Regions from separate parts of the Mesorhizobium sp. M0408 genome, predicted to be linked through region 4. Evidence: predicted binding sites of a transcription regulator. Region 4 holds the regulator's gene; each other region holds the start of a gene.
What was found. The regulator PhoB, encoded in region 4, activates phosphate uptake and scavenging genes when phosphate is short. The targets are predictions, from matches to a motif close to TGTCATNNANCTGTCAT.
Positions count from the first base shown of each region.

Region 1: the regulator PhoB is predicted to act here: its motif matches at 3,354-3,370, upstream of NKI67_RS25085 (LTA synthase family protein).
Region 2: the regulator PhoB is predicted to act here: its motif matches at 4,220-4,236, upstream of olsB (l-ornithine N(alpha)-acyltransferase).
Region 3: the regulator PhoB is predicted to act here: its motif matches at 3,126-3,142, upstream of phnC (phosphonate ABC transporter ATP-binding protein).

Region 1 is NZ_JAMYRO010000025.1:15,608-22,856, reverse strand. Features, by position in the region: gene NKI67_RS25090 (pilus assembly protein TadG-related protein) at 1-1,356, shown strand, start outside; gene NKI67_RS25085 (LTA synthase family protein) at 1,388-3,313, opposite strand; gene fabD (ACP S-malonyltransferase) at 3,561-4,526, shown strand; gene fabG (3-oxoacyl-[acyl-carrier-protein] reductase) at 4,587-5,324, shown strand; gene NKI67_RS25070 (acyl carrier protein) at 5,512-5,748, shown strand; gene fabF (beta-ketoacyl-ACP synthase II) at 5,783-7,045, shown strand; gene mltG (endolytic transglycosylase MltG) at 7,139-7,249, shown strand, end outside.
Region 2 is NZ_JAMYRO010000001.1:74,528-81,776, reverse strand. Features, by position in the region: gene NKI67_RS00395 (TrmH family RNA methyltransferase) at 1-229, shown strand, start outside; gene lspA (signal peptidase II) at 256-732, shown strand; gene acuI (acrylyl-CoA reductase (NADPH)) at 784-1,773, shown strand; gene NKI67_RS00380 (PAS domain-containing hybrid sensor histidine kinase/response regulator) at 1,862-4,150, shown strand; gene olsB (l-ornithine N(alpha)-acyltransferase) at 4,300-5,175, shown strand; gene grpE (nucleotide exchange factor GrpE) at 5,360-5,995, opposite strand; gene NKI67_RS00365 (hypothetical protein) at 6,232-6,435, shown strand; gene NKI67_RS00360 (fatty acid desaturase) at 6,563-7,249, shown strand, end outside.
Region 3 is NZ_JAMYRO010000001.1:14,323-21,571, forward strand. Features, by position in the region: gene phnE (phosphonate ABC transporter, permease protein PhnE) at 1-106, opposite strand, end outside; gene phnE (phosphonate ABC transporter, permease protein PhnE) at 174-1,130, opposite strand; gene phnD (phosphonate ABC transporter substrate-binding protein) at 1,197-2,105, opposite strand; gene phnC (phosphonate ABC transporter ATP-binding protein) at 2,196-3,044, opposite strand; gene NKI67_RS00095 (DapH/DapD/GlmU-related protein) at 3,280-3,897, opposite strand; gene phnL (phosphonate C-P lyase system protein PhnL) at 3,894-4,601, opposite strand; gene phnK (phosphonate C-P lyase system protein PhnK) at 4,828-5,604, opposite strand; gene NKI67_RS00110 (alpha-D-ribose 1-methylphosphonate 5-phosphate C-P-lyase PhnJ) at 5,601-6,500, opposite strand; gene NKI67_RS00115 (carbon-phosphorus lyase complex subunit) at 6,766-7,249, opposite strand, start outside.
Region 4 is NZ_JAMYRO010000003.1:14,302-21,550, forward strand. Features, by position in the region: gene NKI67_RS04020 (sugar ABC transporter permease) at 1-184, opposite strand, end outside; gene xylF (D-xylose ABC transporter substrate-binding protein) at 327-1,367, opposite strand; gene NKI67_RS04030 (ROK family protein) at 1,654-2,898, shown strand; gene phoB (phosphate regulon transcriptional regulator PhoB) at 2,908-3,597, opposite strand; gene phoU (phosphate signaling complex protein PhoU) at 3,614-4,321, opposite strand; gene pstB (phosphate ABC transporter ATP-binding protein PstB) at 4,354-5,157, opposite strand; gene pstA (phosphate ABC transporter permease PstA) at 5,154-6,005, opposite strand; gene pstC (phosphate ABC transporter permease subunit PstC) at 6,009-6,998, opposite strand; gene pstS (phosphate ABC transporter substrate-binding protein PstS) at 7,058-7,249, opposite strand, start outside.

The sequences.
Region 1 (7,249 bases), on a different contig from region 4:
GCTTCGCGCAAGGACGTCTTCGACCGCTACTTCCAGACCAATGTCGCCGGCCACAGCGAGTTGAGGAACGCCGAAGCGACGCTTACCGTGGAAAGGGGCCTCAATTACATCCAGACAAAGGCTGTCGCCATGGCCGACGTCAATTTGAACTTCGCCTTCCTGTTCGGCAACGACAAGCGCATCACCGTCGATGCCGGCGCCGTCGAATCGACCAATCAGCTCGAAGTCGTGCTGGTGCTCGACAATACCGGGTCGATGGCCAGCAACGATCGCATCGGCGCATTGCGGACGGCGGCGACGGCCCTGATCGACATGCTCGAAACGGCGAAGTCGCCGACGCGCAGCGTACGTGTAGCGGTGGTGCCGTTCGTCACCGCGGTCAACGTCAAGGGCGAGGACTACGATCCGGCCTGGATCGACATGGCCGGCAAATCGCCGAACAATGGCGCCAATTTCCCCTTGGTCGGCGGCAAGCGCGTCAACCATATGGACCTGTTCAAGCAATTGGGCGTCGAATGGAGAGGCTGCGTCGAAGCGCGGCCCGGAACCAACAATGTTTCCGACATTTCGCCCGACCAAAACAAACCGGACACCCTGTTCGTACCCTATTTCGCGCCGGACGATCCAGGTAACGCTAAAAATCCAACCAGCTCCTACGGCAATTCAGCGACCGGCTACAACAATTCCTATCTCGACGATACCGTTGTCACCGTGCTTCCCGGCCTCACCAGCGACATGGCGAAGTACAGTGTTTCGACGATGAAGCTGATCAACGACAAGAGAGGCCCACTGACTATCGGCCCAATCCGGGCCTGTCCGACGCCGATAGTGCCGCTGACCGATGATTTCGACAAATTGCGGAAGGCCGTCGGTGAGATGATCGAATGGAACGGCTCGGGGACCAATGTTTCGGAAGGCTTGTCATGGGGGATGCGGGTGCTCTCGCCGGAACCGCCTTACAGCGACGGCGCGCCGTTCAGGGCGTCAGGCACGACCAAAACGGTGCTGCTGCTCACCGACGGCGAGAATGTTGTCTATGGCGCGAAGGATACGCCACAGAAGTCGGACTATGGCTCCTACGGATTCCTGGCCTCGGGTCGGTTTGGATCCAGCGACCAGACCGCGGCTGCGCGCAATGTCGACGATTGGACAACCAATGTATGCAACACATTGAAGAAGCAGGACGTGCAGATATTCACAGTGCTGCTGCAGGCCGACACCGCAGCCAACCGCAAGCTTTACGAGGCCTGCGCATCGTCGCCGTCGGATTATTACCCGACCAACGACGTCAGTCAGCTCGAAAGCGTCTTCCTGAAAATCGGAAGCTCGATTTCGCAGCTGCACTTGACGAACTGAACGACGTCGGCCGCTCTCCCGCCGCCGCTGCTCAACTCGTGTGTGCAGCCACTTTGCCTGTGGTTTCGGGGAAGAAATCGGGCGCCGCATGGCGCTTGCCGAACATCATGTCGTATTGCAGCAGACGGAAGTCGCGGATTGCCGGATCGATCTCTTTCTGACGCGACCAATCGGGGGTGGCGTCGCCCCCCGGTGCCAAAAGCAAATTGCGGTCGATAACGCGGTAGCGCTCTCGCAACTGTCCGAGGAAGCCGGTGTAATAGGGATGGCTGATGCCGGCTGTCTTCAGGATATGGTAGGGCAGGAAGGACGGGCTGACGGCGCCCAGATCCTCGGCCGGGCCGCTGCGATTCGACCAGACGATCAGCGGCGTCTGGTGGTGCAGCAGCATCTGGTCGGCCGCCTCCTTGCGCGGCGCAACATTGTCCTTCAGGAAGCCGGTCTCGACGTAGACCGGCCCAAGCGGCGGCAGATGGTCGCCGAAGAACGCGATGACGGTCGGCCGCTCGCGTTTCTTCGCCCATTCGATCAGCCGCTCGAGGCCGCGGTCCGCGTCGGAAGAGCCTTCGGCATAGCTCAACAGCGATTCACGCGCCCATTGGCTGATCGGCGCCTGCACCTTGTGGGTCGGATTGTTATAGCGATACGGCTCATACGGCCCGTGGTTCTGCAGGCTGACGGCGAAAAAGAAGACCGGCTCGGCGCTGGTATCGGCTTCGTGGATAATCTCGTCGGTCATCGCAGCGTCCGACGCGAGCGGTCCGCGCTTCTGCATGGGCGGCAACGTCTCCTCGGACTTGAAGTCGTTGAAGCCGAAATCGGCATAGACGGCCCCCCGGTTCCAGAACCAGTTAGTGCCGGGATGGATAGCGCGCGCCCGGTAGCCTTGACTTTTCAGGAAGGTCGCCAGCGAGGGAGTCGGTGTCCGCACATATTGCTGGTAGGGAATGCTGCCCGCCGGCAGGAAGGCGTTGGAAAAGCCGGTCAGGGCCTCGAACTCGATGTTGGCCGTCATGCCGCCGAACTCGGGCGAGAACATGTAACCCGTGCGCAGTGCCCGCACATTGGGGATAGGGTCGGGCGTGATGGTGACGCCGGGTAGCTTGGTCGGATCCCAGAAGGATTCGCTCATGACGACGATGATGTCGGGCTTCTCGGCGGGTACCGAAGCCGTCACCTGCGGTTTGCCGATCGCTTCGATCGCCTTGCCGGAATAGCCGGGCGGCGCCGAGACATGCGCCATCGGGACGTTCAGCGCGAAGGCGAGCGCAAAACCGTTCGAGGCATAGTTTTCCTTCTGGTCCCACATGATCGGGATGATCTGCAGCCGGTCGCGTGTCCACGAGAAAGTGGCATAGTCCATGATGGAGACGAAGAAGGCGATCAGCGGCACCGTCAGCGTCAGCCGGGCAAGGCGGCCCTTGTGGCTGAGTGCCGGAACGCGGCGGCGCCATAGCCGCCAGCCATAGACGAGCAGCGACAGCCCGCCGACGATGCCGATCGCCAGGGCAATGGCGGTTCCCGGGCGATCGCGTACCAGAAGCGGCATCAATGCCACGATCTGCCGGGAATAGAGGAAATCGGTCGGATAGAGCGGATCGCCGAGATACAGCGACTTCTGGTGGCCGACGAACGCCAGCGACAATGTCAGCGGCGCGACGATCATCAGGCTCTGGTGACTGCGGCCGAGCACGGCGTCGAGGCCGATGAGGATCAGCGCAAAAATGATGATCGTGGTCCAGCCGGGTTTGAAAGGCTGCAGAAAGAAATCAATGGTGCCGGCAAAGTTGCCGCGCACGATCAGTTCGATGGCAAACACAAGGATGGCCGCAGCCAGCAAGCTGATAAGGCCATAGCGGATGACAGGCCATTTGCGCGCCGGCAGATAGCCGGTCGACGGATCGCCTTCAAGAAACTGGGGCGCCGCCTCGGCTGCGCTCTGCTTGGTCTTTGCCACTTCAATAGTTCCCCGGCCCGCAACAAAAGCGTCACTCGATTGTCATCGAACTGTCACGCAAAGCTTAGCGCCTGCGGCGGAAATAAGAAGAGCCAGCAAACAAATCGTGAGCGGTTTTCATCATGAGTGATCGCCAAAAAGCCTGCCGAAACAGGCACTCGGCCGATATTACGCGATCAAGGTTGGACTTGACTTGGCCGCACGCCTTGCGTCACAGGCAACGTGAACCAGCAGCTGGGAGCCGCCGATGGCCATCGCATTCACCTTTCCGGGGCAGGGCAGCCAGGCTGTCGGCATGGGCAAGGACCTCGCCGATACCTTTGTGGAATCGCGGCGGATCTTCGAGGAAGTCGACGACGCGCTCGGCGAAAACTTATCGAAGCTGATCTGGGAAGGCCCGGAAGAGACGCTGACGCTGACCGCCAACGCCCAGCCGGCGCTGATGGCGGTGTCGCTTGCCGCAATCCGGGCGCTGGAGGCGCGCGGCTTCTCCCTGAACGGCAAGGTCACCTATGTCGCCGGCCACTCGCTCGGCGAATATTCGGCACTTGCGGCCGCAGGTTTCGTTTCGGTCGCCGACGCCGCCCGGCTGTTGCGCATCCGCGGCAACGCCATGCAGGCGGCTGTGCCGGCCGGCGAGGGCGCCATGGCGGCGATCATCGGGCTGGAACAGGCCGACGTCGAAGCCGCTTGCGCAGAGGCCGCCCAGGGCGCCGCCAAAGATCCCGCACAAGCCTTGGTTTGCCAGATCGCCAATGACAATGGCGGCGGCCAGCTGGTGATCTCCGGCGCCAGGCCAGTGGTCGAACTGGCGGCGAGGCTATGCACGGAGAAGGGCGCCAAGCGGGCGCTGATGCTGCAGGTCTCGGCGCCCTTCCATTCGACATTGATGAAGCCTGCGGCCGAGATCATGCGGGAGGCGCTGGCCGCCGTGACGAAGAGTGCGCCGGTCGTGCCGCTGGTCTCCAATGTTACGGTGACCCCGACGAGCGATCCCGACGAGATCGCCCGCCGACTCGTCGAACAGGTGATCGGGCGCGTGCGCTGGCGCGAAACGGTGGAGTGGTTCGGCAGCAACGGCGTTGCGACGCTTTACGAAGTGGGCGCCGGCAAGGTGCTGTCGGGGCTGGCCCGCCGCATCAACCGCGATATTGCCACCACTGCCATCGGATCCGCGGCGGATGTCGAGGCGGCGCTGGCGGCGCTTGCATAATCAACTGGCGATTTGACCCCGCTCCATGCGAAGGGTGTTCGCTCAGATCAGGAGGCAAGAATGTTCGAATTGACCGGCCGCAAGGCGCTCGTCACCGGCGCATCGGGAGGTATCGGCGAGGCGATCGCCCGCGTGCTGCACGGCCAGGGCGCCATCGTCGGCCTGCATGGCACACGTATCGAGAAACTGGAGGCGCTGGCCGCCGAACTGGGCGACCGGGTCAAGCTTTTCCCGGCCAATCTTTCCAACCGCGACGACGTCAAGGCGCTCGGCCAGAAGGCGGAGGCCGACCTCGAAGGCGTCGACATCCTCGTCAACAATGCCGGCATTACCAAGGACGGGTTGTTCGTGCGCATGGCTGACGCCGACTGGGATAGCGTGATCGAGGTCAACTTGACCGCCGTGTTCCGGCTGACCCGCGAGCTTACCCATCCGATGATGCGCCGCCGCCATGGCCGTATCATCAACATCACTTCGGTGGTCGGCGTCACCGGCAATCCCGGCCAGACCAATTACTGCGCCTCCAAAGCCGGTATGATCGGCTTTTCCAAATCGCTGGCGCAGGAGATCGCTACCCGCAATATCACCGTCAACTGCGTCGCCCCAGGCTTCATCGAATCGGCGATGACCGCCAAGCTCAACGACAAGCAGAAAGAGGCGATCATGGCGGCGATCCCGACCCGGCGCATGGGCACGGGCGCCGAAGTCGCCTCTGCCGTCGCCTACCTAGCTTCTAACGAGGCAGCCTACGTCACCGGCCAGACCATTCATGTGAATGGCGGCATGGCAATGATCTAACACTTGGGAAAACGCTTCATTCCGTCTTGGATGCACGGGATTTTTCGTGTAATGCCGCCCGCAACCCGGCGGTTCGGGCAAAAACCGGTCCTGTTCCGCTGCGTTTCCGGCAGGACCATCTTTCAGCTTGATTAGCGGCATTCTGCCCGCTAACGAAGACAGACAACCAAAAGACGAGGATGCCCAAATGAGTGACACCGCAGAGCGCGTCAAGAAGATTGTCATCGAGCACCTTGGCGTCGATGCCGACAAGGTGACGGAGCAGGCGAGCTTCATCGATGATCTGGGCGCGGACAGCCTCGACACGGTCGAACTTGTCATGGCGTTCGAAGAAGAGTTCGGTGTCGAAATCCCGGACGACGCCGCCGAGACCATCCTGACTGTTGGCGATGCGGTGAAATACATCGACAAGGCCTCCGCCTGACGCTATTTGCAGTCATCACCGGGGAGGACCTGCGATGAGGCGTGTCGTCGTCACGGGCCTTGGGCTGCTTTCGCCGTTCGGCATGGGCTTCGAGCACAGCTGGAAGGAGCTTCTGACCGGCCGCAGCGCAGCCAAGCGCATCACCGAATTCGAGGTGGAAGACCTTGCTTGCAAGGTAGCCCACGTCATTCCGCGCGGTGACGGCTCCAATGGCACTTTCAATCCTGAAGCCGTTCTCGAGCCGAAGGAACTGCGCAAGATCGGCGACTTCATCCTGTACGGGATCGCGGCCGCCGACGAGGCACTCAAGGATTCCGGCTGGCAGCCGAAGACGCATGAGGAACAGTGCGCCACCGGCGTGCTGATCGGTTCGGGCATCGGCGGCATCGAAGGCATCGCCGAGAATGCGATGATCCTCAAGGAACGCGGTCCGCGCCGCATCAGCCCATTCTTCATCCCTGGCCAGATCATCAACCTCGTCTCCGGTCAGGTCTCGATCCGGCATGGGCTGAAAGGCCCCAACCATGCCGTCGTCACCGCTTGCTCGACCGGTGCGCACGCCATCGGCGATGCCGCCCGGCTGATCATCTGGGGCGATGCCGACGTTATGGTCGCAGGCGGCGCCGAAGCGCCGGTGACGAGACTGTCGATCGCCGGGTTCGCCGCTTGCCGCGCGCTCTCCACCGAGCGCAACGACGCGCCACAAACGGCCTCACGCCCCTATGATCGCGATCGCGACGGCTTCGTCATGGGCGAGGGCGCCGGCGTTGTCGTGCTCGAGGAGCTCGAACACGCCAAGGCCCGCGGCGCCAAGATCTATGCCGAGGTCACCGGCTACGGTCTGACCGGTGACGCCTATCACATCACCGCGCCTGCCGAAGACGGCGACGGCGCTTTCCGTTGCATGACCGCGGCGCTGAACCGGGCGAAGCTGACGCCGGCCGATGTCGACTACATCAACGCGCACGGCACCTCGACCATGGCCGATACGATCGAACTCGGCGCCGTCGAGCGGCTGGTCGGCAACGCCGCCTCGAAGATATCGATGTCGTCGACCAAATCGTCGATTGGCCACCTGCTGGGCGCGGCTGGCGCTGCCGAGGCGATCTTTTCGATCCTCGCCATTCGCGACAACATCGCGCCGCCGACCATCAATCTTGACAATCCGGAGCGCGAAACGGCGATCGACCTGGTGCCGCACAAGCCGCGGGCCCGGCAGATCGACGTGGCGCTGTCCAACTCCTTCGGCTTCGGTGGCACCAACGCCTCGCTCGTCTTCCAGCGCTACAATGGCTGACCGCTCTGCCGGTTTCCGTCTGCCGTCAATTTTGCCATATTCGCCCCTACTCTGCCCGAGGGGATTCGTCGCAAGATCAAATGGTAGGGCGCTATGAACACAAATCCGGCCGATAACGGGGAATTCGGGCAACGGGCAGCAACGCCCGGCCCGATCGTGCCGAAGACGGCCAGCGAGGCGTTGCGGCCCGAGGCCGGCACGCCG
Region 2 (7,249 bases), on a different contig from region 4:
TGCGGTCGACTACCGCTCGGTCGATTTTTCAAAAGGCCCCGTGCTTTTGATGATGGGTAACGAGCAGCAAGGCCTGCCTGACGAGCTTGCCGCAAGCTGCGACAAACTGCTGCGGATACCGCAGGCCGGCCGCGCCGATTCGCTCAACCTTGCGGTGGCCACCGGCGTCATGCTGTTCGAGATCCGGCGCGGCGCGCTGAAGCTCGGCCCGGAGGATGCCCGATCGTGACGTCCCAAACCGTGAAACTGCAAACTATGAAGTCCTGGAGCCCCTACGCTTTTCTGGTTGTCGCCGCGATAGCGCTCGACCAGTGGCTGAAATATCTGGTCGAGACCGGCCTTGCCTTTCAGGAAAAGCTCGATCTCCTGCCTTTCCTGGCGCTGTACCGCACCTACAACACCGGCATCGCGTTTTCGCTGTTTTCGTCCTTCGGCGACACCGGCCTGGTGGTCGTCGCGGTTGTGGTGGTCGCTTTCGTGCTCTACCTTGCGGCCCGCACGCCGCCGGGCCACCTGCTTGCCCGCATCGGCTTCGCGCTGATCGTCGGCGGCGCGCTCGGCAATCTGATCGACCGCGCTATCTACGGTCATGTCATCGACTATATTCTGTTTCACACGCCGGTCTGGTCCTTCGCGATCTTCAACCTCGCCGATGCCTTCATTTCGGTCGGTGCCGTGCTGGTCGTCTTCGACGAACTCATTGGCTGGCGGCGCGGAGCGTCGAGCGATTGACCTCACTCGCCTGGCGCCGCACATTCTGATCTGCAAGCCCGAGGAGAAAAAATGCCCGAAACCTTCAAAGCCATCCTCGTTTCGCGTGACGCCGAGAAAAACCAGTCAGTCGCGGTGACCGAGCTTACCGAGGCAGACCTGATGGAGGGCGACGTCACTGTCGCGGTCGAGGCGACGACGGTGAACTACAAGGACGGTCTTGCAATTACCGGCAAGGCGCCGGTGATCCGCCGCTGGCCGCTGGTGCCGGGCATCGATTTCGCCGGCACCGTCATCTCGTCTTCCAATCCTGGCTGGCGCAAGGGTGACAAGGTCATATTGAACGGCTGGGGCGTCGGCGAGACGCATTTCGGCGCCTATGCCGGACGCGCCCGCGTCAAGGGCGACTGGCTGGTGCCGCTGCCGGACGGCATGAGCCCGCATGATGCGATGGCGGTCGGCACCGCCGGCTACACCGCCATGCTTTGCGTCATCGCGCTGGAGCGCCACGGCATCGTGCCCGATCGCGGCCCGGTGGTGGTGACCGGCGCTGCCGGTGGCGTCGGCTCGGTCGCGGTCTCGATCCTGTCCAGCCTCGGCTATCACGTCATCGCCTCGACCGGCCGCGCTGCCGAAAGCCCCTATCTGATCGACCTCGGCGCCGCGGAAGTGATTTCACGCGACGAGCTCACCCAGCCGGCAAAACCGCTCGCCAAGGAACGCTGGGCCGGCGGCGTCGATGCGGTCGGCAGTCACACGCTGGCCAACGTTCTGTCGATGACCTCCTATGGCGGCGCCGTCGCCGCTTGCGGCCTCGCCGGCGGCATGGACCTGCCGGCAAGCGTCGCCCCCTTCATCCTGCGCGGCGTCTCGCTGCTCGGCATCGATTCGGTGATGGCGCCGAAGGCGGTCCGCCTCGAGGCCTGGCGCCGCATCGGCGCCGATCTTGACCACGCAAAGCTTGCCAGCCTGTCGACGAGCATCGGCTTCGACGGCATCATCGGCGCCGCGCATGACATCGTCGAGGGTAAGATCCGCGGCCGCGTGGTGGTGGATATGTGAGCCCCCAAGGGATAAAAAAGAGCGCGACAGCTAAAATTCGAGCGATCAACCACAACCTTCGATAAGCTCTGTCTGGCAGGAGTTCCGTATGATTGCGGAACCCGGCATCAGAGAGGCGGAACCAGCCGAACGGGCCGACGGGACGGCCCCCGCGGCGCCAGGACGGCAGCTTGTCGCCGCGCCACCGCTGGCGCCGGAACTGCCGGCCTCCAACCGCGAAGGCCTGCCCTTCCTGACGCTCGTCGCCATCGTCGTGCTGGCAGGCTTTTCGCATCTGACCGGGGCGCCGATCTTCATCACCATCGGCCTTTTGGCGACAGCCATCGCCGGGCTCGCCATGCATCTGCGCAACAGGCGCACCGAGCGCCGCGCGGTGGCCGTGCTCGATGCCACGACCGCCCGCAGCCGCGCCGAAATCGAGACGCTGGCCGACCGCATGTGGGAGATGCAGGAGAGCGAGGAGCGCTTTCGCGGGCTGATCGATGCACTCGGCGATCTCGTCGTCCATCGTGACCGCGACGGCCACATTGTCTACGCCAACAAGGTTTTCGCCGACCTTGTCGAAACCGACCAGCGCGACCTTGCCGGCAAGACCCTGGCCGAACTAGGCATCGATGTCGGCATCGTCCCCGACGCCGCGTTTTCCGACCATGAATGCCTGAGTTCCACCGACGTCGCCATTCGCACGCCGGACGGCCCACGCTGGTTCTCTTGGATCGAGCTGTCGGTGCGCGACAAGGACAGCGGCGCCGTTTCGCATCGCGCCATCGCCCGCGACATCACCGCTCGCAAGCGCGCCGAATCCTCGCTGATCACCGCCCGCGAGCGGGCCGAATATGCGAGCCAGGCCAAATCGCGCTTCCTCGCCACCGTCAGCCACGAGATCCGCACGCCGATGAACGGCATCATGGGCATGGCCCGGCTTCTCGCCGACACCAGCCTTTCGCCCGAGCAGCGGACCTATGTCGGCGCCATCTCGACCTCGGCCAGCGCGCTGCTGGCGCTGATCGAGGACCTGCTCGACTACTCCAAGATCGAGGCCGGCCGCTTCGATCCCGAACCGCAGCCGATGTCGGTGCGCGAGATCGCCGACAATGTCGTCGAGCTTTTGGCGGCGCGGGCTTTTGCCAAGGATATCGGCCTCGGCTGTCATGTCGAACCCGACGTGCCGCAGCTGATCACCGCCGACCCCGGCAGGGTCAGGCAGGTGCTGCTCAATCTCATCGGCAACGCCGTCAAGTTCACCGACAGCGGCGGCGTCCTGGCAAGCATCGCCCGCGTCCGCACCGAAACCACCGACCGCATCCGCTTCACCATCACCGACACCGGCCCCGGTCTGCGCGAGGAGGACATGGAGCGCATATTCGAGGACTTCGAACAGGCTGACGGCACCTCGACCCGTGCGCATGGCGGTGCCGGCCTCGGTCTCGCCATTTCCAAGCGCCTGGTGACCGCCATGGGCGGCACTATCTCTGTGTCGAGCCGGCTTGGCCAGGGGTCCGAATTCGTCTTCGAGATTCCCGCTATTTCCGCCGTCGAGGCGCCGCAGATCCGCCAGAACCCGCTGTCGGGCCAGCATGCGGTGATCGTGTCGAAGAACCTGGTCGAGGCCGAAGCCATCGCCCGCGCCATTCGCGCCAATGGCGGCACGGTCGATCTGGCCACCGCCGCCGCCCAGGCCACCCCTTTCGCCGAGAACTGCGACGTGCTGCTGATCGATGCTGCCATGGAGCAAAGCGACGGCAGGCTGCTCAGGCGCCTGCGCCAGAGCGGATTTGCCGATTGCGAGGCAGTGACGCTGATCGCACCGACCGACCGCGGCATGCTTGGCGAGTTCCGTGCCAATGGTTACGCCACCTTCCTTGCGAGGCCGGTGCGCGGCGAGACATTGCTGCGCGTGCTTTTGACCAGCCACGCGCCGGTCGTCGCCGAGCCGCAACTGCAAAGGCGCGGCGCGCAGGCGGGGCACGCCATTGGCGCCCGCCAGCAGGGCCTGTCGGTGCTGATCGCCGAGGACAACGACATCAACGCCATGCTGGCCCGCGCCACGCTGCTGAAGGCCGGGCATCGCGTGAAAGTGGTCGGCAACGGCAAGGCCGCCGTCGAGGCGGTCATCAGCACCGGCCACAAGCACCGTTACGACGTGGTGCTGATGGACTTGCATATGCCTGTCATGGACGGCCTGGACGCCATCGCCGCCATCCGCCGCCATGAGGAGGAGACCGCGGTGCCGCCGGTGCCGATCATGGTGCTGTCGGCCGACAGCCAGGAAAAGACCCGCCACGCCGTGCTCGCTCACGGTACCAGCGGCTTCGTCACCAAGCCGCTCGACCCCGATGCCCTGGTTCATGCGGTCGAAGGGCAAGCGGCCGCCTGAGGCACAACATAGACGGTTGATAGATTACCCAGCCGACGAAGTATTGCCCGCAGAGCCGTATCACGGTACTGTCACAATCCTGTTGCACCTACACCGTATCCCCGTGCCAAGAGGGATGGCTCGAAGGAGAATCACTCGTGCATACAGTCATGCCGGAATGTGATGCTCGGCCGAACGCCAGCGGGCCTTTGCTCGTCGGCCGGAACGCCGATGCCGTCATAAAAGGCGCATCGCTCGGCCGCATCGGCAATCTCGAAGTGCGGCTCGCCCGCAACGAGGCCGAGATCGCTGCCGCGCAGGAAGTGCGCTACCGGGTGTTCTACGACGAGCTTGGTGCCAGGAAGGACCTGTTCCAGATGCAGGACCGCCGCGATGCCGATCGCTTCGATCCCCTCTGCGATCATCTGCTGGTCTTCGATACTTCGCTTTCCGGCCCCGAGCATCGCCGCATCGTCGGCACCTACCGCCTGCTGCGGCAGGAGATTGCCGCGGCCGCCGGAGGCTTCTATTCCGAAGGTGAATTCGAACTGACCAAGCTGATCGCGCGGCATCCCGGCCAGCGCTTCCTCGAGCTCGGCCGCTCCTGCGTTCTGCCGGAATACCGCTCGAAGCGCACCATCGAGGCGCTGTGGCAAGGCATCTGGGCCTACATCAACCATTACGGCATCGGCGTGATGACCGGCTGCGCGTCGTTCCACGGCACCGTGCCGGCGGCACATGCAGAGGCGCTGACCTATCTTGCCCACCACTGCCGGACGAATTCATCCTGGGACGTGCGTGCCGTCGCCGGGCGCTATTGTTCCATGGATCTGATGCCGATCGAGGCGGTCAATACCAAGGCGGCGATCGCCGCGATGCCGCCACTGGTCAAGGGCTATCTGCGCGTCGGCGCGCGCATTGGCGACGGTTGCGTCATCGACCGTGAATTCTCGACGGTCGACGTGTTCGTGGTGATGCCGGTCAAGGAGATCGGCGCCCGCTACGTCAATTATTATGGCGGAGAAGCGCAGCGGTTTGCGGCCTGAGTAGTGAATAGTGAGTGAATAGTGAATAGTGAATAGTGAATAGAACCTAGCACTGACTGCTGGAGCAGCAATTGACTACTCACTACTCACTACTCACTACTCACTACTCACTACTCACTACTCACTACTCACCATTCACTACTCACCATTCACTACTAACCATTCACTATTCACCATTCACCATTCACGCATCCTTCTCAGCCTGCTCGTTGACCGGCCCCGGCTCCACTGGCGCTTCGCTTGCGACATGCTTGGGGCCGCCCTTGGCGACGCCGACCATGGCCGGCCGCAGAACACGCTCGCCGATCGAATAGCCGGGCTGCACGACCTGCACGACCGTGTTGGCCGGTACGTCGGGATTGGGCACCTCGAACATCGCCTGGTGGAAATTCGGATCGAATTTCTCGCCCTCGGGCTCGAGCTTCTTCACGCCGTGGCGTTCCAGCGCCGACAGCATGGCGCGCTCGGTGATCTCGACGCCGTCGATCAGCGCCTTGAAGCCGGCATCGCCCGAAGCCTTGGCCTCCTCCGGGATGGCATCCAGCGCACGGCGCAGATTGTCTGACACCGAAAGCATGTCGCGGGCAAAATTGGCAACCGCATAGGCGCGCGCATCGTGGACGTCGCGGGCGGTGCGGCGACGCAAGTTCTCCATGTCGGCCGCGACGCGCAGCGCGCGATCCTTCAGCTCTTCGTTTTCCTTCAGAAGCCGGACAAGCGCTTCATAGTCGCCGTCGACGCCGCCTTCCCTTGGCTCCGCGCCAGCCTCGGTCTTCTCGGCTTCATCGGGCGCGCGTTCGTCTTTTGCCTGGTCGCTCATCGCCGTTTCCCGTCATTTTCGAATGGTGTGGATTTGCGCCCGATATCGAGGTTTAGCGGCCAAAAATCAAGGGGCAAGCGATACTGCAGCCGCTGTCGCTGCTTGATGGCGGACGGCGCAGACCTCTCGATTTTAATTCAAACTTTACCGTACCCGACGGCTTTGCTTGCCAGCATACTACAATGCGGGAACCATTCCTCCCTTGGAAGAGTTTCGAAGCCGACACAGGATTTTGGATGATGCCCCGCAGGAATGGCGAAAAACGCGACGGGCTCGCCGCCGATATCCGGCGCCAGCTCGGCACCGAGGCGACCAAGCGCTTTCTGCGCACCTTGCCGGCCTTCCGCACGGAGTCCGATATTCCCGACCGTCTGAAGGAATTGCTCGACCGCCTGGACGGCGTCGAAGCCAAGGTGGTCGCAGGCGGGCGCCGTCGGTAGACACCATTGCAGGCCGTGCGCCCGGCGACTGCGGCCACCAATTCCTCGCCATCGCGCGACATTTACCCGCAGTAACTTTGCGTGATCGCCGCCTTGCGGCAGCGCGCCACTCCGCCTATGTTTCATGATGAACATGATTTCCCCCGAAGCTGTGGCAAACAGCAAGCGCGCCTGGTTGAAAATCCTGTCGCGCTATAAAAAGCCCGACAGGCGTCGCAGCGCCGTCGAACTCGCCATCACCCTCATTCCTTTCGCCACGCTGTGGGCATTGTCCTCGGCCGCTTATGCCTATGGCCATTGGTGGGGTCTGGTCCTCATCCTTCCGGCAGCCGGCTTTCTGGTGCGTATCTTCATGATCCAGCACGATTGCGGCCACGGCTCCTTCTTTGCCAACCGCTATGCCGACGACTGGATCGGCCGCGTGCTTGGCGTGCTGACGCTGACGCCCTACGATTGCTGGCGCCGCGCCCACGCAACCCATCACGCCAGCGCAGGCAACCTCGACGAGCGCGGCACCGGCGACATCAAGACACTGACCGTCGCTGAATATCGGCAACTGTCATGGCGGGGCCGGCTCGCCTATCGCCTTTATCGCCATCCGCTGGTGATGTTTGGCCTTGGCCCGATATGGATTTTCATTTTCGAGCAGAGACTGCCCTTGGGCATGATGCGGGGCGGCCTCACCCCTTGGGTGTCGTCGATGTCCACCAACCTAGCCATCACGGTCATCGCCGCTCTGCTCATCTGGTTCGTTGGCCCCGGCGCGTTTCTGGTCGTGCATTTGCCGATCGTCATCCTCGCCGGATCGGCCGGC
Region 3 (7,249 bases), on a different contig from region 4:
CGGTGAACAGGACCAGCGGGCCGAAGCGTTTGTACAAGGGCCGCCGGAACACTTGGGGAAAGCGCTCCTCGATCGACCGCATCTCATCGGCGGTCATTGCGGCCATGGGCAGTCTTCTTGTTGATTTGCCATGATCTTTTCCAAAAACCGGAATCCACTTTTTGGGATCATGGTCAGGCACCCATCATGAATGCCTGCTCGCCGACGAGCTTGCGGCGTAGCCAGGCGGAAAACTGGTCGACGAGGAAGATCGTCGTGAACAGCAGCAGCACCAATGCCAGCGTCTTGGCGCCGAAGCCGCGCGAGATGGAGAGCTTCAGTTCCTCGCCGATGCCGCCACCGCCGACCGCGCCGATAATGGTCGAGATACGCACATTGATCTCGATCCTGAGCAGCGTGTAGGACATGAAATTGGGCAGCACTTGCGGCAGGCCGGCAAAGCGCACGCGCTCGAACCAGTTGGCGCCGACCGCGCGCAGGCCTTCTTCGGCACGCATGTCGATGTTTTCGTTGATCTCGTAGAAGAGCTTGCCGAGGGCGCCGATGGAATGCAGGCCGATGGCGATGATGGCTGCGACCGGGCCGGTCGAGAGGATGGCTGCGAACAGGCCGGCAATGACGATCTCGGGGAAGGCGCGAAGCAGTTCCATGAAGCGCTTGACGACGAGCCTGAGCATCGGACTGGGCGTCAAGTTGCGCGCGGCGATGAAGGAAAAGGGCACCGCAAAGACAAAGCCGATGAAAGTGGAAACCAGCGCCACGTTAAGCGTGGTGAGCATCAGCTCGAAATATTCGGGTAGATAAAAGCCGCCCCAGAGATAGACGCGGCCAAGCGGGAAGTTGAACTCTTGGCTGCCCTTGTCGTGCGGCGATGCGATGTCGAACAGCGCCCGCCAGACGTCGTTCCAGTCCTTGGGAACAAGCCAACCAAGGAAATCCAGTATGTGCGGCAGCCGATCGAAGAAATGTCCGGCATTGGCCTCGTCGGCGAACCACATGGCTGTGCACATGGCGACAAGCAGTGAGCCGATGCCGAGCGCCGTATAGAACCGGCGCAAGGACGTCTGCCGTCGCCAGGCGTCTGCTGCCTGCCGGACCGCGTCTGAACGAATTGTAGCGGCGAAGGTCATACGGGGTCACGAGCGGACACGCAAAAAGGGCGGCGCTGGAGGACGCCGCCCTTTCCGCAATTGTCGTCAGCCGCCGATCGCGGCTTTGCGGGCTTCGACGATGACGCTGTAGAAGTCCGGCTTCACCGGAACGTAGCCGGTGAAATCGCCGCCTTCGATAGCCTCGAAGCAAGGCTTGTCCTTGGCCGGCAGGCTGGTGAAGAAGTTGGCGAGCTTGGCGCTCATACCGCCGCCGAGCGCGGTGCGCACGACCAGCGGGCCGTTCGGGATCAAGCCGGAGCGCCAGACTTCGACGAAATCGTTGGGGTCCACGGCGCCCTTGGCGACTTCCTTGTGGAAGGTGCCGGAGGTGTAGCCGTTCTTGAAGTCGCCGATGCCCGAGGAATCGTCAACCGCAACATCGACCTTGCCGTCGCGAACCGCGAGAAGGTTGTTCTCGTGGCCGCCATTGAACTGGGTCGAGGCGAAGAAGGTTTCGTTCGAAGCGCCGGTGTCCTTCGGGATCTGGGTCAGTGGGATCAGGTAGCCGGAGGTCGAATCCGGGTCGGCATAGCCGAGCTTCTTGCCCTTGGCCGACTTGATGTCGGTGATGCCGGACGACTTCAGCGCAAGGCCGATCGAATAATAGCCGGTCGCGCCGTCGGTCTGCTGGGTGGTGAGGATAGGGGTCACGGCGTTCGGATCCTTGAGGTAGACGCTGGCATAGCCCGACGCGCCAAGCTCTGCGAAATCGAGCGTGCCGCCGAGCAGGCCCTGGATAACGCCGTCATAGTCGGCGGCCGGGAACAGCGAGACCTTCTCGAAGCCGAATTCGGACTTCAGGTGATCGGCGAGGCACTGAAAGTTGCGCAGCCGGTCCGCTTCGTTTTCACCGCCAAGGATGCCGATGCGGAATTCCTTTATATCCTGGGCGTGAGCGGCGCTTGCCGCGATGGCGAGCAATGAAACGGCGCCAAAAACCATCTTCCTGAACATTATCTCTCTCCTGTTGGTCCCGGCCTCGCGCCGGCAGCGTTCGAATTTTTTGACAGGTGCCTTTGACGCGGGCGGGCGATCAGGCCGTTCTCAATATCCCGGGAATGCGGGCTCGAGCGGTCCGGCGGATGCAGCGATTTTCTGTTTGATGGCGACACTGGTGGAGGTGATGGCCTCGGAGATTTCGCCGCCATTGCTGTCGGCGCCGTAGACCATGCGCACGGCCTCGCGGTTGAGGGCTTCGGGCGGGCCGTCGAAGACGACCTTGCCGGCGGCCATGCCGATGATGCGGTTGCAGTACGTGCGGGCCGTATCCAGCGTATGCAGATTTGTGATGACGGTGATGCCCTCGCGCAAATTGATGTCCTGCAGCGAATCCATCACCACCTTGGCGTTGAGCGGATCGAGCGAGGCAATCGGCTCATCCGCCAGCAACACCTTCGGCTGCTGCATCATGGCGCGCGCAATCGCAACGCGCTGCTGCTGGCCGCCGGAAAGCGTGCCGGCCGGCTGCAGGGCGGTGCGGGCGATGTCGAGGCGCTCGAGGGCTGCAACCGCCTCGGCGCATTCACCGCGGGAGAACATGCCAAATAGGTTGGACAGCGTCGAGCGGTGGTTGAGCCGGCCGAGCAGCACATTGGTCAGCACATCGAGGCGCGGCACGAGATTGAACTGCTGGAAGATCATGGCGCAGTCGCGCTGCCATCGCCGGAGCGGCGAGCCGCGCAACCCGGAGACCTCGACGCCGTCGAACAGGATGGATCCCTGGCTGGGATCGATGAGGCGGTTGATCATGCGCAGAAGCGTCGATTTGCCGGCGCCTGAACGGCCGATGATGCCGACCATCTGGCCCTGCGGAATCGCGATGTGAACATTGCTGACGGCGGTGTTCTTGCCGAACCGGCGGGTGACGCCGCGGATTTCGAGCGTAGCTGACATGGTGCAGGCTCCAGTCCAATCGCAATTGAAGGTCTGTTTACCCTGGCTAGCGCAGCCGCATGAACCTGCGGTGTCGGAACGATGTCAGTTTTGTTACTGCCCACAGCCTGGAGCGGGGCGGGATCAACTCGGCGCGAGAAGCTCGAATGGTGAATGGTGATAAGAACGGCTTCCCTGAGCCTCGAAACCTGTCCGCTGCCCCCATTCACATTCACCATTCACCATTTCACGACCCTCAGCCGCCATATTTCTCCAGAAACGCCTCCGCCGACAATTCCCGAAAATCGTCGAGCGCGGCGCGCAGCCTTGCATGGTCCCAGTCCCACCAGGCGAGCGCCTGGTAGCGCTCCGCCGTGCGGCGGTCGAAGCGTTCGCGGATCGGCTTGGCCGGTACGCCGGCGACGATGGTGTAGGGCGCGACGTCCTTCGACACCACCGCGCCGGCACCGACCGCCGCGCCATCGCCGACGGTGACGCCCGGCAGGATGGTCGAGCCGTGGCCGAGCCAGGTGTCGTGGCCGATGGTGACGCGTTTGGCGCGGCGCTTGGCGAAGAATTCGCTCTCGTGCTCGGCGTCGTCCCAATAATCCGAGGCGCGATAGGTGAAATGGTGCAGCGTCGGCCGCCAGGTCGGATGGTTGGTAGCGTTGATGCGCACGCTTGCGGCGATGTTGGCGAATTTGCCGATCGTTGCGCACCAGACGCCGCAGTCCTGCATCATATAGGAATAGTCGCCGAGCGTGCTTTCGGAAACCCGGCAGCGCTCGGCGATCTCGGTCCAGCGGCCAAGCCTCGAGTTCTCGACTTCCGCCGTCTCGTGGATCAGCGGCGCCTCCGACAGTTTCCTGGTCATGCGGCGATTTTCCCGGCGGCGAAGGCGGTCACGTCGATGACGCGGTCGGCGACCGCCTCACGCACGTCGTGATCGTGGAAGATGCCGAGCAAAGCGACGCCCGCTGCCTTCTTGGCGGCGATCAGGGAAATCACCACATCGCGGTTCCTGGCGTCGAGCGAAGCGGTCGGCTCGTCGAGCAGCAGGATCGGGTGCTCGGTGATGAAGCCGCGCGCGATGTTGACGCGCTGCTGTTCACCGCCGGAGAACGTCGCCGGCGGCAGCGCCCAGAGCTTCTCCGGCAGGTTGAGCTGCGCCAGCAAGGCGCGTGCCTTGCCGTGCGCGACCTCGCGCTCCTCGCCGCGCTCGACCAGCGGTTCGGCCACGACGTCGAGCGCAGAGACACGCGGCACGGTGCGCAGGAACTGGCTGACATAGCCGATGGTAAGCCGGCGCACGGCAAGCACGGTGCGCGGGCTGGCCGAGGCGAGATCGATGAGCCCGCCCTCGTGCTGGACGATGATCTGGCCTTCATCGGCGGCATAATTTCCGTAGAGCATTTTCAGGATCGAGCTCTTGCCGGCGCCGGACGGGCCGCCGAGCACGGCGCATTCGCCGGCCCTGATTGCGAACGAGACACCGGCGACCACCGGCAGTTTGATGCCGTCGCGCAGATGCATGGTGAAGCTCTTCGCGACATCGGAGACAACGAGCGGGGTTGCCATCAGAGGGTTCTCCAATCGTCATTCGTCTGCGGGCCAACACCCCCCTCTGGCCTGCCCTCTTTGCCAAAACTTGCCATCTCCCCCTCAAGGGGGGAGATTGGCAGTCGCATTCGGTTTCGCCATTCTCCTGTGTCGCAGAACGGGCGGGCCATAAAAGCTGCTGATCTCCCCCCTTGAGGGGGAGATGGCCGGCAGGCCAGAGGGGGGTACGCCGGAGCAATCATCGTCACACCTGCAGAATCGAGGAGACAAGCAACTGGGTATAAGGCGCGCGCGGATCGTCGAGGACGCGGTCGGTGAGGCCGCTTTCGACGACGCGGCCGTCCTTCATCACCATCATGCGCTGCGACAACAGCCGCGCCACGGCGAGATCGTGGGTGACGACGATGGCGGCCAGGCCGAGATCGGTGACCAGGCCGCGCAACAGATCGAGCAGGCGCGCCTGCACCGAGACGTCGAGGCCGCCGGTTGGCTCGTCCATGAACACCAGCCGCGGCCCGGTGACGAGGTTGCGGGCGATCTGCAGGCGCTGGCGCATGCCTCCGGAAAAGGCGCGCGGCTCGTCGTCGATGCGGTCTTCGTCGATCTCGACACGAGACAACCAGTCGACCGCCGTTGCGCGGATCCTGCCATAGTGACGGTCGCCGACCGCCATCAGCCGCTCGCCGACATTGGCGCCGGCCGACACCGTCATGCGCAGCCCGTCGGCCGGGTTCTGATGGACAAAACCCCAATCGGTGCGCATCAGGAAGCGGCGCTCGGCCTCGCTCATGCGGTAGAGTTCGCGAAACTGGCCGTCGCGCATCCGGTAGCTGGCGGTGCCGGAGCTGGGCAGCAGTCGAGTTGACAGGCAGTTGAGCAAAGTCGTCTTGCCGGAACCGGATTCGCCGACCACCGCCAGCACTTCGCCCGGCCACAGGTCAAAAGTGACGTTCTCGCAGCCGACGCGCGAGCCGTAGAATTTGGACAGCGCCGAAACGCGCAGCAGCGGTTCGTCTGTCATTGCGCCGGCTCCGTTTTTCCTGGGGCAAGATGGGTCTCGGGCGCGAGATGGCCGCGGTGGCCTTCCGCGCGCCGCTTCTCGCAATGATCGGTGTCGGAGCAGACGAACATGTGGCCGCCATGGTCGTCGAGGATGACCTCGTCGAGATAGACGTTCTCGGCCGCGCACAGTGCGCAGGGCTGGTCGAAGGTCTGCACCTCGAACGGATGGTCCTCGAAATCGAGGCTGACCACATCGGTGAACGGCGGCAGCGCGTAGATGCGCTTTTCGCGGCCGGCGCCGAACAATTGCAAAGCCGGCGAACGGTGCATCTTGGGATTGTCGAATTTCGGCGTCGGCGAGGGATCCATCACATAGCGGCCCTCAACCTTGACCGGGTAGGCGTAAGTGGTGGCGATGCGGCCGTGCCTGGCGATGTCCTCGTAGAGCTTCACATGCATAAGGCCGTATTCCTCCAGCGCATGCATTTTGCGCGTCTCCGTTTCCCGCGGCTCGAGGAAGCGCAGCGGCTCGGGGATGGGCACCTGGTAGACCAGCACCTGACCGGCACTCAGCGGATATTCAGGGATGCGGTGGCGCGTCTGGATGATGGTCGCCTTCGCCGTCTCGGTGGTGACCGCGACATTGGCGACCTTCTTGAAGAAGGCGCGGATCGAGACGGCATTGGTGGTGTCGTCGGCGCCCTGGTCAATGACCTTGAGCACATCGTCCGGGCCAATGATCGAAGCGGTGACCTGGACGCCGCCGGTGCCCCAACCATAGGGCATCGGCATTTCGCGCGAGGCGAACGGCACCTGATAGCCAGGAATGGCGATGCCCTTGAGGATCGCCCGACGGATCATCCGCTTGGTCTGTTCGTCAAGATAGGCGAAGTTGTAGGTGGCGATGTCGGTCATGGCGATCGCTTCCGCTCTGTGCTACCGAATTGAGTTCCAAGACACGGAAAAGGGGCTGGGCTCCGATGACCCCGACCGGATGGATGCGCCTCGGAATCCTGTTGCTGGTGTTCGTCGGGGTGGTTGCCTTTGTGCTTCGAAGAATGGTTCTTCCTGAGCCGAGGGAAGGCGCGCAAGGCGAGACCATTGGCGGCAGTAGCGGTTACGGCGGATACGGAGGCCATTCCCCAGACGGGGGAGGTCACGGTGGTGGAGCTAACTGAAGTCATTCCGCTGCCTGCCTCTTCTCTTCGCCCTTGCCGGCATTTTCGCGGGCGTCGTGCTCGGTGCGCATGCGGCGCACGAGGTCGAGCTCGGCCTGGAAGTCGACATAATGCGGCAGCTTCAGATGCTCGACGAAGCCGGTCGCCTGGACATTGTCGGAATGCGAGATGACGAACTCCTCGTCCTGCGCGGCGGCGATGACATCCTCACCCAACTCCGAGGCGCGCAGCGCGCGGTCGCACAGCGCCATGGCCATCGCCTTGCGCTCGCTCTGGCCGAAGACGAGGCCGTAGCCGCGGGTGAATTGCGGCGGCGCCTTGGCCGAGCCCTTGAACTGGTTGACCATCTGGCATTCGGTGACGCGGATGCTGCCGAGCGGCACGGCAAAGGGCAGTTCCGGCACGTCCAGTTCCAGTTCGACCTCGCCGATGCGAACCTCGCCGACGAAGGGATGGTTGCGCGCGTAGCCGCGCTGGGTGGAATAG
Region 4 (7,249 bases):
CGCCGAGCCGTACGCTAGAAATGACATGCAGGCCGACCCAGATGACCAGCAGCGCGCCGACCATGCCGAGCATGCGCGTGTCGAGTTCGGTTGCCTTGAGAAATCGGGCAACAATGCCGAGTTCGGATTCCCGTGCCCGGTCTGTCGTGCTGTCGACCGGCGTGTTGGACGTCGTGTCGGTCATGATGTTTCTCCCGCCGGGTTGCCGTCTGCCGCGGATGCCGGAAGCAGCCTAGAAGTTATCCGCCGGAAGCGGAAAAACAACTCTTGTTGGAAAAACGCCGCGGCGAGCGGCCGCGGCGTTCGGACTTTTCGGAAACGTCGGCTCAGTTGCAGACTGCAACAGTGCCAGCCGTCACCCCGGCGCAGACCTCTTCTTTCTTGATCCAGCCGGCGTCGATGACGACGTTGAGGTTGTCCTTGGTGATGGCGACCGGGGTCAGGAACAGCGACTTGACGGTATTGCCGCCGGGCGTGGTGAAATCCTTCACGCCGGCAATGTCGGTCATCTGCTTGCCGTCGGCCAGTTGCGAGGCGATCTCGGCGGCATTCTTGCCGAGCTCGCGCGCATCCTTCCACACCGACACGGTCTGTGTGCCGAGCGCGATGCGGTTCAGCGCGGCGTGGTCGCCGTCCTGGCCCGAAACCGGAACCGATCCGGCCAGCCCTTGCGCCGTCAGCGCGGCGACGACGCCGCCGGCAGTGCCGTCATTAGCGGCGACCACGGCATCGACCTTGTTGTCGTTGGCGGTCAGGAACTGTTCCATGTTCTTCTGAGCGTTGGCCGGCAGCCAGCCGTCCGTATAGGCCTCGCCGACATTCTTGATCTTGCCGCCGTCAATGGCCTCCTTCAGCACCTCCATCGAACCGGCAAACAGGAAATCGGCATTCGGATCGGAACCCGAACCCTTGATGAAGACGTAGTTGCCTTCCGGCTTCACCTTGAAGACTTCGCGGGCCTGCATGCGGCCGACTTCCTTGTTGTCGAAGGTCAGATAGAACACGTCCTTGTTCTCGATCAGCCGGTCATAGCCGACGACCGGGATGCCTTCGTCCAGTGCCTTCTGCACGGCCGGCCCGATGGCCGAGGCGTCCTGCGCCAGGATGATCAGTGCGCTGGCGCCCTGCGAGATCAGGCTCTCGACGTCGGTGAGCTGCTTGCCGGGGTTGGACTGTGCGTCGGCGGAAATATACTTGTCGCCTGCGGCATCAATGGCCGCCTTCATTGCGGCCTCGTCGGTCTTCCAGCGCTCTTCCTGGAAGTTCGACCAGGAAACGCCGATGACCTTGTCTTTAGCCTGCGCCACCGACGCCAGCGCCAGCGTCATGGCGACACCCGCCAGAATGGCGGTCGTGAATTTCTTCATCATATCCTCCCTGCGCCGCGTACGGCGTGACCAATTGGCTCAAAGACCAGCTTAGAAGCTCTAATTTTTTCGAGCCTCGAAAAAATACTGGCCCGATCTCCGGCTGCTGTCAACATCGATTCTGATGGATTTTGATGACTCTGCGAGTTTTTTCGAGCGTCGGAATAAACGATGACAGCGCCACCTGCATCTGACACTATTTGCCTGCGTCCGACACTATTTGTCGGACATTACCGACGGCTTCCGGTTCATGAGCGGCCGCGGCAACCGGGAGGAAAGCAAAACAATGTCGGTCGGAATCCGCCATGACGATTTGCGCCGGCGCAACCGGGCGATGGTGATCTCGGCGGTGCGCCGGGCCGGCCAGCCATCGCGTACTGAGATCGCAGCTACTACCGGCCTCAGTCATTCGACCATATCGGCGATCTCTTCCGACCTGATACGGGAAGGCATCCTCGCCGAGAGCAAGGCAAGTGAGCCCGTTTCGTTGAAACGCGGTCGTCCGCAGGTCGGCCTCGCCCTCAACCCGGAAGCGGCGGCGGTGCTGACCGTGGTGTTGTCGCTGAATTTCCTGTCGGCCGCCATTATCGACTATACGGGACAGGTGGTCGCCGAGGAACAGCGCCGGCTGGACACGCTGACCATGCCGCGCGACGAGCTGATCCGTGAATGCATGGCCATCGTCCGGCGCCGGCTGCAGGATCCAGACCTTGACGTCCGCAGTGTCGCCCGCATCGCCCTGGCGATTCAGGGCATTACCGACTCCCCTGCACGCGCCATGCTGTGGTCGCCGATCACGCCGCAGACCGACATCGCCTTTGCCGACATGCTGGAGGACGAATTCGGCATCCCGGCAACGGTGGAGAACGACTGCAACATGATGGCGGTGGCTTTGCGCTGGCGCAATCCGGATCGCTATCGCGACGACTTCATCGCCATCCTGCTTTCGCATGGCATCGGCATGGGGCTGGTGCTGAAGGGCGAACTGTTCACCGGGACGCATTCCTCGGGTGGCGAATTTGGCCACATGATCCATCGTCCGGGCGGCGCGCTCTGCCGTTGCGGGCGGCGCGGCTGCATCGAGGCCTATGCCGGCAACTACGCCATCTGGCGCAACGCCAGGCAGATGAGCGAAGAAAGCGAACCGATCGCCGACGTCAGCGACGCCGACATGCGAGCACTGGCGGCCCGGGCGCGCGAGAAAGATGGGCCGGAACGCGAGGCCTACCGCAAGGCCGGCGAAGCGCTGGGTTTCGGTCTCGGCTCGCTGTTCGCGCTGATCGATCCGGCACCGGTCGCGATGGTCGGCGCCAGTGCCGCCGCCTTCGATCTGATCGAGCCGGCCTTGCGGAAGGCAATCGCCCAGACCGCCGGCGGCCAGCATTCGGACTCGATCTCCTTCGATACAGAGCCGAACGAATTGCCGCTGATCCGCGAAGGCTGCGCGATGCGGGCGCTAAGCTTCGTCGACCAGGAGATTTTCGCGCCGGGCGCGCAAATGAGGCCCAGCGTCAGAAAGAACGTAGCCTGACCAGGCGGGTCAATCTTCCCTGATCGCATAGCCGGCACCGCGGATGGTGCGGATGACATCCGGCATCCGGCCGTTGTTGACGGCTTTGCGCAGCCGCCCGACATGCACGTCGACGGTGCGTTCGTCGATGTAGATTGTCTCGCCCCAGACATTATCGAGTAACTGGCTGCGCGAGAAGACACGGCCCGGATGCCGCATCATGAACTCGAGCAGCCGGAATTCGGTCGGCCCGAGCCTGATTTCGCTCTTCTTGCGATAGACCCTGTGCGATTCGCGATCGAGCACGATGTCGCCGACCTTCAGCACGCTGGACAGCACTTCCGGCTTGGCGCGCCGCAGCAGCGCCTTGACCCTGGCCATGAATTCCGGTGTCGAAAACGGTTTGACCAGATAGTCGTCGGCGCCGGTCGAAAGCCCGCGCACCCGGTCGCTCTCCTCGCCGCGCGCGGTCAGCATGATGATCGGCAGCCGCTCGGTTTCGGGGCGCACCCGCAACCGACGACAGAGCTCGATGCCGGAAACCGCTGGTATCATCCAGTCGAGCACCAAAAGGTCGGGCACATTCTCCTGCAAACGGATCTCGGCTTCGTCGCCGCGTGTCACCACCTCGACCTGGTAGCCTTCGGATTCGAGATTGTAGCGGAGCAGCACACCCAATGGCTCCTCGTCCTCCACCACCATTATGCGTGGTGCGATCATCGGCTGGGCACCCCCATCATGTCACCGGTGCGGACATTGTCGTTTCGTCCTGCTTCGGACGATTGACCGGCAATTGCTCGCCGGTCAGCACATAATACGCATTTTCGGCGATGTTGGTGACATGGTCGCCGATCCGCTCCAGATTCTTGGCGCAGAACAGCAGGTGCGTGCAAGCGGTGATGTTGCGCGGATCTTCCATCATGTAGGTCAACAGCTCGCGGAACACGGACGTGTATTTGACGTCGATGCGCTCGTCGGCGGCACGCAGCTTGGCCAACGCGGCCGCATCGCCTGCAGCATATTCCTCGATGACACCCTGCACCTGGATGAGAACCAGCTGCGCCATCGCGTCGATGGAATGCGACAGGTCCCGCGGCGTGGCGCTGAGGCCGACCGCACTCACGCGCTTGGCGATATTCTTGGCAAGGTCGCCGATGCGTTCGAGGTCGCCCGCCATGCGGATCGCTCCGACCACATGGCGAAGATCGTGGGCCATCGGCTGGCGTTTGGCGATCAGGGTGATGGCGCGGTCGTCCAGTTCGCGTTGACGCGCATCCATGATGGCGTCGTCGGAAACGACGCGTTGCGCCAGCACGTTGTCGGAATTCAACAGGGCCTTGGTCGCCCCGCCGACCATCGAACCGGCGAGGTCGGCCATGTCGCGGATCAGCTTGCTGATCTGCTCGAGATCCTCGTCGAAAGAAGCGACTGTGTGTTCGCCCATGGTCCTGTCCTCATATGCATGATCGGAACGGCTCAGCCGAAGCGGCCAGTGATGTAGTCCTGCGTGCGCTTCTCGCGGGGCGACGTGAAGATCTTCTCGGTCCGGTCGAACTCGACCAGTTCACCCAGATACATGAAGGCGGTCTGGCGCGACACGCGCGCCGCCTGCTGCATGTTGTGGGTGACGATGACGATCGTATAGTCGGCTTGCAATTCGTCGATCAGTTCCTCGATCTTGGCAGTCGACAGCGGGTCGAGGGCCGAAGCCGGTTCGTCGAGCAGAATGACTTCCGGCTTCACGGCCACGGTGCGGGCGATACAGAGCCGCTGCTGCTGGCCGCCGGACAGGCTCAAGCCGCTGGCGTTGAGCTTGTCCTTGACCTCGCTCCACAGCGCGGCGCGCTTCAACGCCTGTTCGACGCGGCCGTCCATCTCGGACTTGCCGAGGTTCTCGTAGAGCCTGACGCCGAAGGCGATGTTCTCGTAGATCGACATCGGGAACGGCGTCGGCTTCTGGAACACCATGCCGATCTTGGTCCTGAGGAGGTTGAGATCCTGCGACCGGTCGAGAATGTTCTTGCCGTCGAGCAGCACCTGGCCCTCGGCCGTCTGTTTTGGGTAGAGCTCATAGATGCGGTTGAACACACGCAGCAGCGTCGATTTCCCGCACCCCGAAGGGCCGATGAAGGCCGTGACACTGCGCTCAGGCAGTGACAGGCTGATGTCCTTCAGCGCCTTGCTCTGGCCGTAGTAGAAGTTGAGATTCTTGACCTCGATCTTCGTCTTCTCGACGACCGTTTCGGCCATCGTCATGTCTGGGGACAACATCTGTGTCATCTGTCCTCTCTGCGTCCGGTAAGGCTGCGGGCGAGGATGCTCAAGCCCAGAACCGTCAGGGTGATTATGAGTGCGCCGGTCCACGCCAGTTGCTGCCATTCCTCGTAAGGGCTGAGAGCGAACTGGAAGATGGTCACCGGCAGGCTGGCCATCGGCGCGTTGATATTGCTGCTCCAGAACTGGTTGTTGAGCGCGGTGAAGAGCAGCGGCGCCGTCTCGCCGGAAATGCGTGCTATCGCCAGCAATATGCCGGTGACGATGCCGGACAATGCGGCGCGGTAGGCGACCGAACGGATCACCACCCAGCGTGGCGCGCCGATCGCGGCACCGGCTTCACGCAACGCGTTCGGCACCAGGTTGAGCATGTCTTCAGTGGTGCGCACGACCACCGGAATGACCAGGATGGCAAGCGCAACGGCGCCGGCAATGGCCGAGAAATGTCCCATTGGCCGCACCATCAGCTCATAGACAAACAAGCCGATGATGATCGACGGCGCCGACAACAGGATGTCGTTGATGAAGCGGACGACGGTGGTGATGCGCGAAAAGCGTCCATACTCGGCCATGTAGGTTCCCGCCAGCACGCCGATCGGCGTGCCGACGACAACGGCGATGATCGTCATCAGCAGGCTGCCCGCGATGGCATTGAGCAGGCCGCCGGCCTCGCCCGGTGGTGGCGTCATCTCGGTGAAGACCGCGAGCGAAAGCCCGGCTGTGCCCTTATAGACCAGTGCGCCGAGAATGAGCGCCAGCCAGGCAAGCCCGATGCCGGCGGCGACGACGCAAAGCGCCATCATCACCGAATTCCTGGCTTTGCGGCGGCTGTGGAGCGATGAGGATGTCGACATCGGTCAGGCTCCCGTACGGGCGTCGATCCGCATCAACATATAGCGGGCGGCGGCAAGGATCAGGAAGGTGATAACGAAGAGGATCAGGCCGAGCGAAACCAGCGAGGAGGTGTAGAGGTCGCCGTCGGCCTCGGTGAATTCATTGGCGATGGTCGCCGAGATCGTCGTGCCCGGCGCGAACAGGGAGGCACTGATGCGGTGGGCGTTGCCGATGACGAAGGTCACCGCCATGGTCTCGCCGAGCGCCCGGCCCAGGCCAAGCATGACGCCGCCCATGATGCCGATGCGGGTATAGGGAATGACCACGCGCCGGGTCACTTCCCAGGTCGTGCAACCGATGCCATAGGCCGATTCCTTCAGCACCGCCGGCACCGTATCGAAGACGTCTTTGGTGATCGAGGTGATGAAGGGCAGCACCATGATGGCAAGGATCAGCGCCGAGGTCAGAAGGCCGATGCCGTAAGGAGGGCCGGCGAAAAGGCTGGATAGTCCCGGCACGCCGTGGAAGACGTTGATGATGAAGGGCTGTATCGCCGTCTGCAGGAACGGCGCGAACACGAACAGGCCCCAGATGCCGTAGATGATCGAAGGAATGCCGGCCAACAGCTCGACCGCTATGCCGATCGGGCGCCTGAGCGGGCGCGGGCAGAGCTCGGTGAGAAAGACTGCAATGCCGATGCCGATCGGAACCGCGATCAGGATGGCGATGGCCGCCGTGACCAGGGTGCCGTAGATCGGCGCCAGTGCGCCAAATTTTTCCGTGACCGGATTCCAGCTTTCAGTCGTCAGGAAAGAAAAACCGAACGACGACAGCGCCTGCCATGAGCCGGCAAACAGCGAGATCGCGACACCGCCGAGGATGACCAGCACAAGAATTGCGGAAGCGCGGGTGAGTCCGCGGAATAGGGCATCTGTGAGCGCGAAGCGCCGCACCGTAGCTTCCCTGGCCCGGGCTGCTGCAGATGATGGCATGGCATCGGAAGCGATGGTCATTGGGTCCTCGCGATTGAAGGCAACAGGGAGGGCGCCATCGACGCCCTCCCTGGAGGAGATTACATAGCCGAGTAGAGCGGCTTGCCGTCGTCGCCGACGACTTCCTTGGCCCACATGGCCTTGACGCTCTCAACCACCTTTTCGGGCATCGGAACGTAGTCCAGCTCGCCGGCCATCTCGTCGCCCTTGTCGTATGCCCAGGCGAAGAATTTGAGCGCTTCGCCGGTGGTCGCGGCATCATCCGGCTTCTT